DNA from 2 places in the Halomonas sp. ISL-56 genome. Region 2 is predicted to be linked to the other one. Evidence: predicted binding sites of a transcription regulator. Region 2 holds the regulator's gene; the other holds the start of a gene.
The links. Region 2 encodes FliA, which starts transcription of late flagellar genes. Its sites were predicted from a motif close to CTAAAGTTNNNNNNNNNNCNGCCGATA; they were not measured.
Positions count from the first base shown of each region.

Region 1: fliD (flagellar filament capping protein FliD) is a predicted target of FliA. The motif match lies at 2,958-2,984, and genes of this name have one in related genera.

Region 1 is NZ_JAGGRO010000022.1:69,990-78,004, reverse strand. It holds gene J7J49_RS18855 (UDP-glucose dehydrogenase family protein) at 1-1,271, shown strand, start outside; gene fliD (flagellar filament capping protein FliD) at 1,499-2,854, shown strand; gene fliD (flagellar filament capping protein FliD) at 3,030-4,382, shown strand; gene J7J49_RS18840 (flagellin N-terminal helical domain-containing protein) at 4,555-5,433, shown strand; gene J7J49_RS18835 (glycosyltransferase) at 5,816-8,015, shown strand, end outside.
Region 2 is NZ_JAGGRO010000004.1:268,794-276,808, reverse strand. It holds gene flhA (flagellar biosynthesis protein FlhA) at 1-703, shown strand, start outside; gene flhF (flagellar biosynthesis GTPase FlhF) at 763-2,946, shown strand; gene J7J49_RS03370 (C15 family peptidase) at 2,943-3,509, shown strand; gene J7J49_RS03365 (flagellar protein FlhE) at 3,535-3,966, shown strand; gene J7J49_RS03360 (RNA polymerase sigma factor FliA) at 3,993-4,694, shown strand; gene J7J49_RS03355 (motility protein A) at 4,736-5,557, shown strand; gene J7J49_RS03350 (OmpA/MotB family protein) at 5,563-6,237, shown strand; gene J7J49_RS03345 (sensor domain-containing diguanylate cyclase) at 6,261-8,015, shown strand, end outside.

The DNA of each region.
Region 1 (8,015 bases), on a different contig from region 2:
CCGATGTCGGCCATCAAGTCACCTGTATGGATGTTAACGCTGAGCGGATTGAACAGCTTAATGGCGGAGAAGTGCCGATTTTTGAGCCAGGGCTAAGCACCATTGTTGCCCATAATGTAGCGGCGGGCCGGTTACGCTTTACCACCGATGCCGCCCAAGCGGTAGCGGAGGGCGAGCTGCTGTTTATCGCCGTGGGAACGCCGCCCGATGAAGATGGCAGTGCCGACCTTCGCTATGTGCTAGAAGTGGCGCGCACGATTGGTCAGCATATGGATAGCTACAAGCTGGTGATTGATAAATCTACCGTGCCGGTGGGCACCGCCGAAAAAGTCCACGCCGTTATCAGCGATGCACTCAAACAGCGCGGCGCCTCATTCGAGTTTGACGTCTGTTCGAATCCAGAGTTTATGAAAGAAGGCGCCGCGATTGAAGACTTTACCCGCGGCGCGCGGATTATCGTCGGCACTGAAAGCGAACGCGTGAAAGTGCATATGCAAGAGTGCTACGCCCCCTACAACCGCAACCACGAAAAACTGATGTTTATGAGCGTGCGGGCCGCCGAACTGACCAAATACGCCGCCAATGCCATGCTCGCCACCAAAATCAGCTTTATGAACGAGATCGCCAATCTTGCTGAACGGCTTGAAGTGGACGTAGAGGACGTGCGCCGCGGGATTGGCAGCGACCCACGCATCGGCTACCACTTTATCTACCCTGGCTGTGGCTACGGTGGCTCCTGTTTTCCCAAAGACGTTCAGGCACTAGAGCGCGCCGCGCGCCAGTTAGGCTATACCCCAGAGCTGCTCAGCGCCGTTGAGGCAGTTAATTTACGCCAAAAACAAACGCTGTTCACAAAACTGCAAGATAACCTAGGCAATCTAAGTGGCAAGACCATTGCCGTGTGGGGCCTGGCCTTTAAACCCAACACCGACGATATGCGTGAAGCCCCAAGCCGGACGTTGATGGAAGCGCTTTGGCAAGCGGGTGCTAAGGTGCAAGCCTTCGACCCCGAAGCCATGGCGGAATGCCGCCGCATCTATGGCGATCGGAATGACTTAATGCTGACCGGTGATCGTATCCAAGCGGTAAAAGGTGCCGATGCGCTGGTGATTTGCACCGAGTGGAAAGAGTTCCGCAGTGTCGATTTCGCCTGGCTAGCCGACCAGTTGGCTGAAAAAGTCGTCATCGATGGGCGTAATTTGTACACACCCAGCGCTGTTGAAGAGGTGGGTTTGCGTTACATAGGTGTGGGGCGAAAGGGCAATCTTTAGGTAGATTTATTACCGTCGTTTTTTCTAAATATTTATATGGGTATTACGAACGGTTACTTGGTATTACGTCTTAATACGAAAAAAATAACCAAATATTCAAGTTATAGTTCACCCAGCCGCTATATTAAGGTAAATGTATTAAAACAGTGCTACGTATCGCTTTATGAAGGAACGCTAATTGAAGACAGTAAGCGTAGCAACATGTATTCAAAAAAGGTATTGGTTCTATGGCTGCTATTACATCACTAGGTATTGGCTCTGGTTTGGATCTGAATGGCTTGCTGGAGCAATTAAAAACGGCAGAACAAGCAAAGCTTGAGCCCATTGCGAAGCAGATTCAGTCTGAAGATACCAAAATATCTGCTTATGGTAAGTTGCAAAATGCGCTTGAGCAGTTTCAAAGCTCTGCAGAGGCCCTCAATGATGGGTCGACATTCGAGAGCCTAACAACCAATGTCGAAGGCAGCGCCGTTGGTGCTGTCAGCAGCAATGAGGCCCAGCCAGGTCAGTACGAAGTGCAGGTTGAACGTTTAGCAACGGCCAGCAGTCTGGTGACGGAGCGTCTGGAAACAGCAGATGAAAGCATAGTGACTGGGGAGCAGTCATTAACCTTTACTCTTGCTGAGGGAGCCATGGATCCCATTACCATTGCAGATGGCAGCACGCTTGAAGACATGCGCGATGCCATTAATCAACAGAGCGATGGTCGCTTAAGCGCTTCTATTATCAATGATGGCGAAGGTTATCGGCTTTCTGTTAATGCCACCGATACCGGTGCGGACGCCAGTATTGAAAGCACCAATTTTTCAAACATCCTTGCTGGTGACGTTACCACTGCTGATGTACAGGTAGTTCAGGCAGGCCAGGATGCGGCGTTTAACGTCAATGGAATAGATATCGTTAGTCCTACCAATCAAGTGGAAGGCGCTATTCAAGGTGTTACCTTGAATCTTGCTGAGGCTGGCGCGACGAGCACGGTAAGTGTAGAGCAGGATAGCGAAGCTATCCGCGAGCAAGTCACCGCTTTTGTTGATGACTTCAATACGCTCAAAGATACCATTACTAGCTTGACAGCCTTTGACGAAGAGACGGGCCAAGCGGCGGGGCTGAATGCTGATGCAGCTACTCGCGCGGTTGAAAGAGAACTGCGTCAAACAATTAGCGGTGTTGTTGGCGGCGATGGCTTTAGCGTCTTATCGGATATAGGTATTTCGCTTCAAGTAGACGGCAAACTGGAGATTGATGAGAATCGATTAGACAGTATTGTGGCCAATCAACCTGATCAGCTCGCTAGCTTTTTTGCAGGCAATAGCGCAGAGGGTGGCATGGCAGGGCAAATAGCGTCGGCTCTTGAGAATATAGTAGGTACGGGTGGGCGCCTGGAAAGCGCTGTTAGCTCATCTGAAGGGCGTGTTGATTCGTTAAAAGAGCGTTATGCGACAACGGAAAGCCGAATTGAGCAAACCGTTGAGCGTTATCGTACGCAGTTCCAAGCAATGGACAGTATGGTCGCGCAAATGAACCAAACCAGCGCCTATTTGACCCAGCAGTTCGCAGTGCTAGGGCAGCAAAACCAGAGTTAAGTAGATAAGTTAGCTAAATGAATGGCTTACCAAATGCCTGGCACTATGTGTCGGGCATTTTTCTTTGCAATGCCTTAAAAAAAGCTAAAAAGAGGCGCTACCTCTAAAGTTTGTTTCTCCGCGGCCGATAAAATATTCAGATACTTCTCTCTACTTCTTATAAGGAATGAGCCACATGGCATCGATTACAGCACTCGGTGTAGGTTCTGGACTGGATCTGAATGGTTTGGTTGAACAGCTAAAAGCCGCCGAAAAACAAAAGCTTGTACCCATCTTACAACAGAAAAGTGCTCAGCAAACCAAGATTTCTGCTTATGGGCGCCTTGAGTCAGCGATGGATAGGGTGCAAACCTCAATTGCTGCATTGAATGAGGCCTCTACGTTTAAGCAGCAAAAAAGCACCGTGACGGGCGATGGTGTGTTGGCGACCGCAGGTGAAACCGCTAATGCGGGTCGCTATGAAGTCACCGTTACTCAACTGGCCCGCGCAGGTAGCGCTGCTTCCAACAGCGTAGCGCTAGACCAAGAGCTAACAGCAGCTGATGCGACGCTTACGCTTGAATTTGGTGCTGGTGGTACACAAACAAGTTACGACGTTAATATTTCAGCAGGCAGTACGCTTGCAGATGTTCGTGACCAAATCAATGCGGATAAAGAGTCAGGTGTAACCGCTTCTATCGTTAATGATGGCACGGGGTATCGCTTAGCGTTGAGCTCAAAAGAGACGGGCGAAGAGGCATCACTCATTGGTTTCTCAGGCCTGGCTTCATTAACCGTGGATGCAGCTACACTTCGAGCGGGCCAGGATGCAAAACTGAACGTGAATGGTATCGCCATCACCAGTAAAACCAACCGGGTTGAAGAGGCGATTCAAGGCGTAACGCTTGACCTCACGGCAGTTTCAGGTAACCCCGTTACGCTGGTCATCAAGCGTGATGAAGAATCGCTGAGAGGAGCCATTGACGAGTTCGTTAAAAACTACAATGAAATGAAATCCACCGTTGGCAGAATGACGGCCTACAACGGAGAAGGCGAAACATCAGGCGAGCTAGTGGGCGACCGCACCGTGCGCACCATTGAAGACCGCCTACGCCGGGATATCACAGACAACCTCGGAACAGGCGATATTTCACGCCTTTCTCAACTGGGTATTGCCATTGATGAGAAGGGGCGGCTGAAAGTCGATGAAGATAAATTAGCTGATGCGGTAACGAATAACCCTGAAGGGCTGTCTGCTTTTTTTGCGGGTGAGAATGAAGAAGGTGGTTTTGCAGGACGATTAAACGCCACGCTTGAAGGCATCACTGCAGAAAACGGTATTATTCAAAGCTCTGTGACTAGCGCCCAGCAGCGAGTTGAAAGCCTTGATGAGCGCAAGCTGCGCATGGAGGCTAGTATCGAGCGCAGCACAGAGCGTTACCGCAAGCAGTTTGGGCAACTGGATGGCTTGATCGCCCAAATGAACTCAATGAGCAGCTACCTCGCTCAGCAGTTCGACATGCTGGGTAGCATGCAGAAAAGCAATTAAGCAATCAGTTGTGCCTGTAGTTGAGATGTTAGTTGGAAGAGTTACAGTAAATTACACAAAAAACAGCAATTTTTTCTAAAGAAGTCGGCGGGGCTGCCGTTAATTATAATAACGGCGACGCAAGCGCCGCTAAGCAGGCCATAAGGCCAGTTAAATTTCGAGGAGCACTCACATGTCTGTAATCAACACTAACATTACCGCCCTGATCGGCCAGAACAACCTGTCCAACTCTCAGTCTATGCTGGCCAAAGCGCAAGAGCGTCTGTCTTCAGGCCTGCGCATTAACAGCGCTTCCGACGACGCCGCTGGTCAAGCCATTGCCAACAAAATGACCGCTCAGATTCGCGGCATGGATCAAGCTAGCCGTAACGCTAGCGACGGTATCTCCCTGGTACAGACCATGGAAGGCGGCCTTGACCAAGTAAACGACAACCTGCAGCGTATTCGTGAGCTAGCGGTACAGGGTGCCAACGACACCAACGCCCAAGCAGATCGTGATGCCATTGTTACTGAGATCAATGAGCGTTTAGCTGAAATTGATCGTGTAGCGGGCAGCAACAACTTTAACGGTACAAACCTGCTGAACGTTGCAAGTGGTGCTGGCGCGGTTCTTAATATTCAGGTTGGCTCCAATACCGAGGCTGAAGACGTCATCACCGTTAATCGGCTTGACGCCACTGTTGAAGGTCTGGGCTTAAACTCAGGTTCTGCGGCAGTTACTGCTGGTGAGTTTGCAATTACGTCCGGTGGGGCTGCAGGTGTTGTTAACGGTGAATTCAAAGGCCTGATTGACGCTGTTGATGCTGCAACCGCAACACTAGATACCAGTCGTGCAACACTAGGTGCGACGCTTAACCGTTTTGACTCGGTAATCGATAACTTGGCGACTACCTCCACTAACCTATCTGAAGCCCGTTCGCGGATAGAAGATGCCGATTATGCAGTGGAAGTTTCGAACATGACACGCGCTAACATTCTTCAGCAGGCTGGTACTTCTATGCTGGCACAGGCTAACCAAACGCCGCAGTCTGTACTGTCTCTGTTGGGCTAATCTTTTAGCCAGTAATGGTCAAAAGAAAGTAACGACGGGGCCGATAGGCCCCGTTTTTGCGTGTGAACCTGATAATCTCGGCTTTGCTGCGCTTCTGGCGCCTTATTTAGAGTTAGTAGTCGAAAGCTCTTTATACGTAAAATCTCAATATGTGGCTTACTTCAACCTCAGCGTGGCGCTGATCGTGAGAACACATACTCAAATACGGGCGCATTCGTGCCTTTGCTGACTGCGCTAGCAGGGTAAACTGCATAAATTGCCATTTTTCTCTGTGAGCCGCTTCATGGTCAAGACCTCCTCTGCCCCTGCTACTCAAAAACGCAAACCTCGCCTGCTTTGGGCTAATCCTTCCTGCTTATTGGACACCTCCAGCGGTGCGAGCATGACCGTTCGCCAAATGTTGTTGCAGCTTGCGGCGCGTGGCTATGAGATTCAGGTGCTGGGGGCAACTATTTTTGATAATCCCAAGGGAATGGGGCGGCTCAGGGAGCAGTTCCCAGACCTGAATGCCCAGTTGCATCAATTAGTAGAGGCAAACGATGGCCCGCTGAACCATCAATTGGTGGTTAGCTATAGTCACAACCGCAACCATTTTACAGCACATGAAGAGGGGCTTTGGTATAGCCAGTATCTTTATATGCTGGATTCATTTAAGCCTGATGTTGTTTGGTTCTACGGCGGCCAAACCTTGGATATGTTAATTGCCGCGGAAGCGCGGGATCGAGGTATTCCTGTAGCCTTCTATCTAGCCAATGGCAACTATAAAGCATCAAACTGGTGCCGTGATATCGATTTGATCCTCACCGATAGCCAGGCCACTGCAGATATGTACCGAAAAACAGTGGGTTATGCCGCAAAGCCGGTGGGCAAATTCATCTCCCCAGAGAATTTTATCGCCGAACACCATGAGCGAAAACGGCTGCTGTTTGTTAACCCTAGTTGGCAAAAGGGTGCCAGCATCTTTGTACAGTTGGCGGAAAAGCTGGAGCGTGAAAGACCTGATATTGTGCTTGAAGTGGTAGAAGCCCGGGCCGACTGGCCAGCTGTATTGCGGGAGACTACACGCCGAGTGGGCGGACAGCGTAGTTCTTTAAGCAATGTCATTGTGACACCAAACACCAGCGATATGCGTGGCCCCTACAGCCGAGCCCGTATGGTCGTTGCACCTAGCCTATGGTGGGAAAGCTCTGGGCGTATGCTGGCTGAAGCTATGCTTAACGGGATTCCAGCACTGATTACTAACCGTGGTGGTATGCCCGAAATGATCGGTGACGCGGGTATCGCCTTTGATTTTCCGGATGCTTGTTATGAAGAACCCTACCAACATCTTCTCAGTGACGAAGAGCTACAACCTTTAACGGATGCAGTCATCAGCTTTTTCGATGACGAAGACCTTTATCAGGACTATGTCGATCGTGCCTGGCAGGTAGGCAAAGAGAGGCACCAACTTGACCGCGCTACTGATAGGCTGATTAGCGCTTTAACGCCTCTAGTAGGGCTACGTGCTGGCAACAAAGATTTCGCTATTACTCAGAAGAAACGCCACCGTCAACGGTTAGCCAGTCGAGCAACCAAGCCAACGTTTAAAGTCGATAACTCGTTTCAACAGTTGGTTGGCACTGGAACGAACGCCAAACCTGGTGAAGAGTCGCAGTCGCAACATCTCTGCTTGGCGAATGATTTTACTTGGCAGTTCAAAGGCAAAGTGATGGTGCTCGACAATCGTGCCAGCTTAATTAAAAGTGGCCTTGCCGAACAGATGGCAGCTACGAAAGCCTTCGGTATTGTCGCATTTGACCCTGCCAGTGAAGTAAAAGATGCCAAGCAATATGATGGCAGTGAGTATATTCAGTTATTCCAGCACGCCCTGCTAGGCGATGGAACAGCGGCCACGCTGCATGCCTGTGTAGCCCCCGAAATGACCAGTACGCTGACACCGCTACCGGCAGACAAACTACCCAAACGTCATCAATTGGGCGCCAAGCCTTTAGCGGAATTGCCGATTAGCTCGATAGCCATAGATAGCATTGAAGGCTTGGGAAATCTCGATTGGCTAATTCTAGATGAACTAAGCGACGCTATGGCCGTGCTGGAAAATGGAAAAAAGGCACTGATCGACACACTGCTGATTCAGGTGCGAGTGCCTTTCCAGCTCACTCATGAAAAACAGCCTAGCTTTGCTGAACTACAGCACTGGGCCAGCCGTAATGACTTTCGTTTCTACCGCTTCCATAACATTAGCCACTATAGCCATTTGCCAGATGAGCTAAACGCCCGCGCACCTTGCGCTACTGAGCAGGAAAGCGCCGATGTGCTATTTCTTCCCTCCTATGAGCGCATGGCGGCTCTGAGTGATGAAAACAAGACAAAACTGGCGTTTATTCTGAGTGCAGTGTTTGCTGCGCATGATGTGGCGTTTGATCTGATGGCTGACGTTAGCAAGGAAAAGGCGCTAGAGTTTCTTGAAGCGCAGGAGCTTTTGCCTAAAGCGCCAGAGCTAAAATCACAGGTGCCACCACCAGCAGGGCCACTGATCCCTCAAAGTGAGCATGTCAAAGGCGAACCGGTAGTGACGGTTTTGT
Region 2 (8,015 bases):
TGGTTTGCCCGCAGTCTGGATTGATAGCAACCAGCGTGAACATGCTCAGGTGTATGGCTATACCGTGGTAGACGCTAGCACCGTCATCGCGACTCACTTGAACCACCTACTGCACCGCCACTCTCCCGAGATGTTGGGTCGTCAGGAAGTGCAGAAGTTGCTGGATAAAATGGGTGATGATCAGAAAGCACTGGTCGAAGAAGTGATTCCCAAAGCTATTTCGCTGACAGTCTTGCAGCGTATCTTGCAAAATCTGCTCGATGAAGATGTCTCTATCCGCGATATGCGTACTATTCTGGATACCTTGGCGGAGTACGCCACCCAGCAAAAAGATCCTAACGAGTTGACGGCGCTAGTGCGTGTTTCTCTCGGGCGGGCGATTGTCCAGCAGTGGTTTGCAGGGCAGGAGACGCTTAATGTCATGGGGCTAGATGCACAACTGGAACAGGTGCTGGTACAGGCCATGAACGGTAACGGCGCCATGGAGCCCGGGTTGGCAGAAACATTGATGACCCAGGCGCAGCAGGCGCTGGAGCGTCACGAAAGCTCCGGCGAGCCGCCGGTACTGGTTGTGCAGCACTCGTTGAGAGCGGTACTCTCGCGCTTCTTGCGTCGCCGTTTACGCCATATGTCGGTGCTTTCCCAGGCTGAAATTCCCGATGACCGCACATTAAGAGTGACCACAATAGTAGGCGGACGTTAATGATGACACGCCGTGATAGGCTAGCGTCGACCATTTCCAGAATAGGCAAAAGGTAAATCATGAGCGTTAGACGTTTCGTGGGAGCCAACAGTCGTGATGTGATGCGCCAAGTGCGCGAAACGCTCGGTGAAGACGCCTTGATTGTCGCGAATCGGCGTACCGAAGGGGGCGTTGAAATCTTGGCCATGGCGGACGAAGCCATCGACCACTTTGAACCTTCACCGCAACCCACTCCCCCTGAAACGTCGTCAGCACCTCCACCGCAAGACCCCATGCAGGCGATGAGCGAGCGCCTACTGCGCGAAATGCAGGATATGCGCGCGCTGCTGGCAAACAACCAGCCAGCCAATCCCGCCGCCCAAGCGGCAACAGCACCCACCGGTACGGCGGCGCGACTGCGCCAACTGCTATGGAACGTCGGTTTTAGCAGTGAGCTCGCCGATGAGCTGCTAGCGGGGATGCCCGAACCGCTAATCAGATTAGACAGCGATAGCGAAGCGCCGCTTAAGTGGCTGCGTCAGCAATTAATGGATCGCCTCAGCGTGCTAAGCGACGAGCCAAGCTTCTTTGATCAAACCGGTATTGTCGCCCTGGTGGGGCCGACGGGGGTGGGTAAAACCACCACCACCGCCAAGCTAGCCGCGCGTTTTGTGATGCGCCACGGCACGCGCCCGGTGGCGCTGGTCACCACCGACAGTTTCCGGATTGGTGCCCACGAGCAGCTGCGCATCTATGCGCGCCTGCTGGATACCCCGATGTACGCGCTGGATGCCGAGCAACCCATCGACGATTTGCTGGGCCGACTGCAGGGCAAGCAGTGGGTGATTATCGACACCGTGGGTATGAGTCAGCGTGACCAGCGGGTGATTGAGCAGATTGCTCACCTCCAGGGAGGACGCTCGCGGGTGCGTTTGGTACTGCTGCTCAATGCCGCCAGCCAGCCAGAAACCCTGGAGGAAGTCGTGCTGCGTTATCGCCAGGCAGCGCGAGCGGCGGGCGCAGAGTTAGATGACTGTATTATTACCAAACAGGATGAGGCGGGTCGTCTGGCGCCAGTGTTAGACATTATTATGCGCCACGGGATGCGCGTGCTGTTTGGTTCAAATGGTCAGCAAGTGCCCGAAGATATGGCCATTGCTGCCCCTGCCGCGCTAGTGGATCAAGCACTGAGCACAGCGACACCACAGCGTGAACGGGCGCAAAGTGCAGATGCCCCGATGGGGATGCCGCGCTGGTCGCGGGATGTGCTGGGCCAAGGGCGTCGTTTGTCGTCGCTACTGGCGCGGCTGCGTCAGCGCGTTACGGGATTTACGGAATTAGAAGAGATCTGGAACTTAGCCTCGCTGCCAAGCCGTGTGCAGGAACAGCGTTTGGATACACTGCTCGCCAGCTACCCAAAGGCGGAAACCACCCTCGGTATGGCGTGGTCAGCGCGGCGCAATGAGCGCGGCTGTGACTGGGCAATGCCGGACATTGGGCTGGACACGGATGGCGCATGGCTGGCGCTTCCCTGGCTGCAGCATCGCCATGCCGCGGGATGGCAGCCGCGATTAGCTGCGTTGTCTTCATCAAGTGGCGTCGCGGTGCACCTGCTACCGCGCTTTCCTGAATCGGATGCGCTAGCGTGGCTGGAAGCCGAGCATTTGACCTGGGTCAGCCAAGTAGCCCCCAGTCATAGGGTACTCTTTCACCACGAGCGTCAGACTATTCGCCAGCTGTTCAATGACAGTGTGCTAACGCACCATGTGGGCGTGCGTTTTCGTGGCCAACCGGTGCAACTGTGGACTGCCTACGCTGAAGTTGAGGACGCCGGCGGCACTGCGCTGCTCGCCTGGTACGGGGAGGTACGCGATCCGGAAAGTGCCAAAGTGGTGGTGCGCCGCTACTGGCTGACCCCGGCAAGGTTGGGGGCAGAGGTGCTCTCGCTACTGTTAACACAGCTGCAAAGCGAAGGTTTGGCCGCCTTGACACGGCGTGCTTGGCAGCAGTTAAAAGAGGCTGATAGTGGTGATCTAAACGCTGAAGTTCGCCTGTTAATGGCCAGTGGTGTGGCGTCAGTCGCCGGACATCTCGATGTGGCCGATGATGAGGAGGCACAGACGCTACGCGGTGATCTACTCAACCTATTAGGCACTAGCCGTCGCCGCCGCGATACCGGCATGCTCGACGCGCTGGTCTATGCCTTTATGGCGCGGGATGCGATTCGTCAAATGGGCAGTGTGAGTCGAGAGGGCGTGGCGTGAGCGAACAAGATCAAGCCTCGGGACTGCGCAAGTGGGCAAGTTTGCAGCGCCAACAGCAGCAGAACGAAGGAGCTGTTGATGTCGCGGCGGCAGAGCATGTGCCCGAACACTCTCCTGCCTTATTAACGCCTACGGTGGCGGCAGTGGAAGAGCCAACGACGTTGGCGCCGCCCAAGCCAAAAATTCCGCTTATTGTGGTCGGGCTACCCGGTAGTGGTACACCCCAGCTGAACAAGGTTAAAGCGCGACTGGGACAGTGGTCGGAGCTAGGTAGAAGCTGGGCCGGGGAGCCTGATGATTGGGATATTCGTATCGTAACGGCGGACACTTCCGATCTTGCTGAGTTACGCGCTCAATACAATCGTTGGGCGCTGTGGATCAGTAGCGATGCCGATACGTTTGCCGCCATGTTCCGCACGTTGCGTCAGCTACACGAGCGGGGCGGGCCGCGTCGTTTACTGGCGCTCCATGAGCCGCACTTGCCGCGCCAAGGGTTGCTCAATAACTTGCGCGAGTCCGCTCATTACTACTTAAATATGGAGTTACTCGTACTTGCACGATGAGCGCACTCTGCCGAGGAGAGCAAGCATGCTAAGCTGGCTATTAAAGGGGAGACTGTCACTGATCTTAGTACTAGTGGCAGGGTGCCTACTAACAGGATTCACGGAGAGTGCCCAGGCGGCACCCGGTAGTTGGAGCAGCCAGATATCCGGTCTGATGGTGGCGATGAGTGATCGGGCAAGCGCTAGTCAAGACGCTATCCCACCCGCTTCCGCTAATAACCTACAGTCGGGGCGGCTTGGTCGTATTCATTGGCAGTTTCAGCACCCCCCCGGTGCACTATTAAACGCTTGGCTGTGCCATCCTGAACAGTGTGTTGCATTAACCGGTATGCGTGGTTCTACCACCGCACTGGAGGGGCGAACCGCCGATGAGCCATTGCATTTTCGCTTCGCCTTACGCCCAGGCCAACGGCCTGTTCGTGTGCAAGGGTTGCAATTGATTGTGAACTATCAGTGAAGGCTGGATAGCCGCGAGGCGAGAATATGTACACAGCACAGGGCAGGATCAAGCAAAATGAGCTGTTGACGCAATATATGCCACTGGTGCGACGTCAGGCCTTGACGCTACAGGTTCGATTGCCAGCGAGTATTGAGCTCGATGACCTTATTCAGGCCGGGATGGTGGGGCTGCTGGAAGCGCTGGGTCGTTTCGATGCCACCCAGGGGGCGACGTTCGCCACCTTTGCCAGTCAACGTATTCGCGGCGCGATGGTGGATGAGTTACGCACCCGCGACTGGCTGCCCCGCAGCGTACGCCGCTCGGCGCGTGCAGTGGATAGCGCCGTGCGCCAATTAGAGCAACTGCTAGGGCGAGTACCAGAAGAGAACGAAATTGCTCAACACCTTGAGATGCCGCTCAGCGAGTATCAGCAGCTTCTAAATGACACTAACAGCGGCCAACTGTTGCCATTTGAAGAGCTAGTGGCCGATGGCGGTGAGCCGATCAGCAACGAACTGGGCAATTCCCCATTCGATCAGTTGTTGGATGGTCAGCAGCGGCAAACGCTGATTGACGCGATTGAAGCGCTACCTGAGCGTGAAAAGCTGCTAATGGCGTTGTACTACCAAGAAGAACTTAACCTTAAGGAAGTAGGCGCTGTGTTGGGCGTAACGGAGTCACGCGTTTCTCAACTGCACAGCCAAGCCGTCAGCCGTTTACGCGCTCGCTTACACGACTCGGCATAACACCTCTATTTTACTCACTTGTGACCGGCAAGGAGCCGTGGATGAATCCTTCGACGCTGATAGGCATATTTGCCAGCATACTGCTGCTGGTGAGCGTGCTGTTTTTCACTGCAGAGTCCCCTGAAAGTTTTATCAATTTACCCGGACTGGCCATTGTGGTGACCGGTACGCTAGCGGCGACCTTCATCAGCTACCCGCTGAAAGAGGTGCTCCGCGTTGTACGGCTGGTGGGCTTGGTATTTCGGCGTGAAAACACCTATATGCGTGATGATATCCGCGAATTGGTGGATATGTCTCGGTTATGGTTTAAAGGCGATGTGCGTGCGGTCGAGCGCGAGCTGGAGCATACCCGCAATCCTTTTTTGCGCACCGGGATCCAACTGGTGATCGCCAATACCAAAGAGGACGAAATTTTTGACATGCTGCGCTGGCGCATTGCCCGCCTTAAAGCGCGTGAGCATGCCGAGGCACAAATATTTCGCACCATGGCCACCTATGCACCTGCCTTTGGCATGATCGGTACCCTGGTGGGGCTGGTCAATATGCTGGAGGTCATGGACGCTGGTGACTTACAGGTCATTGGCCCGCGCATGGCAGTGGCCCTGCTCACTACCTTCTACGGCATTTTACTTGCCAACTTGGTGTTTAAACCGATTGCGGTGAAGTTAGAGCGCCGTACCGAAGAGCGGCTGATTACCATGAACATGGTGCTGGAAGGTATTTCGTTGATTACCAAGCGCCGCTTGCCGTCGTTCATTGAAGAGACCCTCAATTCCTTTGTGGCTAATTACCACGATGAGATTCGTGATAACAGTGTCAAACCCAGGCCTGATTCGTCGGTAAGTTCGGCGGCCAAGGGGTAGGCCCGATGCTAGACCGCGATACACGCCACGCGCTGGAAATGACGCCGTCGCCAGGCGATGGCGAAGATAGCTGGTTAACCAGCTATCTGGATGTATTGACGCTGCTGCTCACGCTCTTTGTATTGCTGCTTTCACTGACGCCTCCGGGCGGCGGTGAAGCCGCTGATACTGCTTTCATGCGCTCGGCCAGCGCGGTATCATCACTGCCGCTAGCGTCACTGGCCACCGGCATTCAGCCCCGCCACGCAGGGGTGAAGCCGCAGTTTGACGGGCTAGATATCCCTGGCGTCAGCGTTTCGCAAGGGAGCGAAGGAGTTACGCTGCGAATTGATACCAGCCTGCTATTCCCTAGCGGCCAAGCGGTATTAACCCCTCAAGGGCGAGGCGTGGTCGAAAGCCTTATCGGTGTGCTGACCAACTTTGACGGTCAGATATCGGTGGAGGGCCATACCGACAGCGTGCCTATTTCAACGGCTCGCTTCCCCTCGAATTGGGAGCTTTCATCAGCGCGGGCTATCGCTGTGGTAAGGCATTTAGAGCGCCAAGGGTTCAATATTTCTCGTATGCGGGCCGTCGGTTATGCCGATACCCAACCCATGGAACCTAACGCAACCGCGGATGGCCGAGCTGCCAACCGGCGCGTAGAGCTGCTGCTAAGACAGCAGGGCGAGGGTGAATAGATTGCGAGGCCACGTTTGTGTCCATGTACCACCCGCGATTGCAGTCGTTTGGTACCCTGCTGGTATTAGATGCTGACTGTCGACGCATCCAAGCGAGTAGCACTAACTTAACCCGTTTAACCGGTGTTGAGCGCCCTGAAAATGGGCAGCTCACCCTCGCCTGTGTGTTGGGGAAACGGCTAAGCCAGCGGATTCGTCGCGAAATGCAGGGGCAGCAGCGGCTTTCCGGCCCGCTAGTGTTTATTCGTTCCAAACACAGCAACGTGCGTTTTCAGCTCCATGCTTACCGGGCAGGTGAGCAGGTTATCGTCGAGATTGAACCACTTAATCCCCAGGGCAGGCGTCGCTTGCTCGGCACCGTCAATGAGCGGCTGATGCGCTTAGCTGAAGCTACCCATCAGGAAGAGTTACTCGACTGCTTGGTTAATGCGATCCAACAGCTTACCGGCCATGATCGCGTCACCGTGTGCCATTTTGATAGTGATTGGCACGGTTTGATGGTCGCTGAAGCGCTGGGCAAGCAGCTGCCCTCGCTGTTGGGCCAGCGTTTTCCCGCCAGCGACTTCCCTATCGCCCTACGCAAAAGTTACCAACACTACCCCGTGCGGTTAATTGAAGACGTTAGCGCGGTGCCTGAAACCTTGATCCCCACCCATCCAGCGAGCCTTAGCGGCAGCCTTTTACGCGCTCCTGCGCCGGAGCGGCAGCGCTATTTAAACCGCTTGGGGGTGCGCGGCTCACTCAGTTTGGCAATGCAGGGAGACACCGGCTTATGGGGGCTAGTGTTTTGCCACTCGGCCGCACCGCATTCTGTTGAGCCCCCCTTACGTGATGCCGTTCGAGCCCTCGTGCAAATGGCCACACAGCGCATGCTGTTGCTGCGGGCGCGCCAAGAAGCCCGCTACCTTCAGCGGGTTCAGGATAGTCTGGTGCTCAGTGCACGGGCGCGTAGCGAGCCGAAAAGCCCCCAGCAGTTACTCCAAGAGCAGGCGGCTATCTGGATGAAGCTGTTTCGCGCCCATGGCGTAGTACTATGGGTGAATGGCGGCGCTTATCAAACAGGCGTGACGCCGACCCCGGAAGCGATTAGCCAGTTTGTGCTGCGTCTGGAAAGAGCCCACGTGCATAGCGGGCCTTGGTACACGCGCGAAATCGGCAAAGAGACGTTGACTTCTTCGCTGGCCATGCCCGAGCAGTGCGGAGCCCTGGCGGTGCCGCTACCGATGAGCTCCACCCAGCGCGCCTGGCTGATATTTTTTCGCCCCGAGCAGGTAGAAACGCTCTATTGGGCGATGCAGCCTACAACCAACCCACAACCGATGGCGCTTATGATCCCTTCGGTTGCTTGGCATGAGGAGGTGGTGGGTAAGAGCGAAGCCTGGCAGCGGGTAGAGCGCTTAGCGGCAGTCGACCTGGGTGAAGACCTGACGCTGGCCATTTCAGCCCATGAAATTAGCTCGCTGAATATGCACTTGGAGCACGAGCGTAAAGCCCTTGCTGAGGCCAACCAGCGGCTGGAGCAATTAGCCCATTTTGATCCACTTACCCAGGTGTGGAACCGGTACCGCATTGAAGAGGCGATTAATGCTGAGCTAGTGGCCGCCAAGCGCTACGCGGCCGGCTTTGCCCTATTACTGTTCGATGTGGATAACTTCAAGCAAATCAATGATGCCCACGGCCATAGCGTGGGTGACGATGTGTTGGTAGCCCTGGCGCGCTTAGTGGAAAACTCGCTGCGTGGCTGCGACCACTTGGGTCGCTGGGGCGGTGAAGAGTTT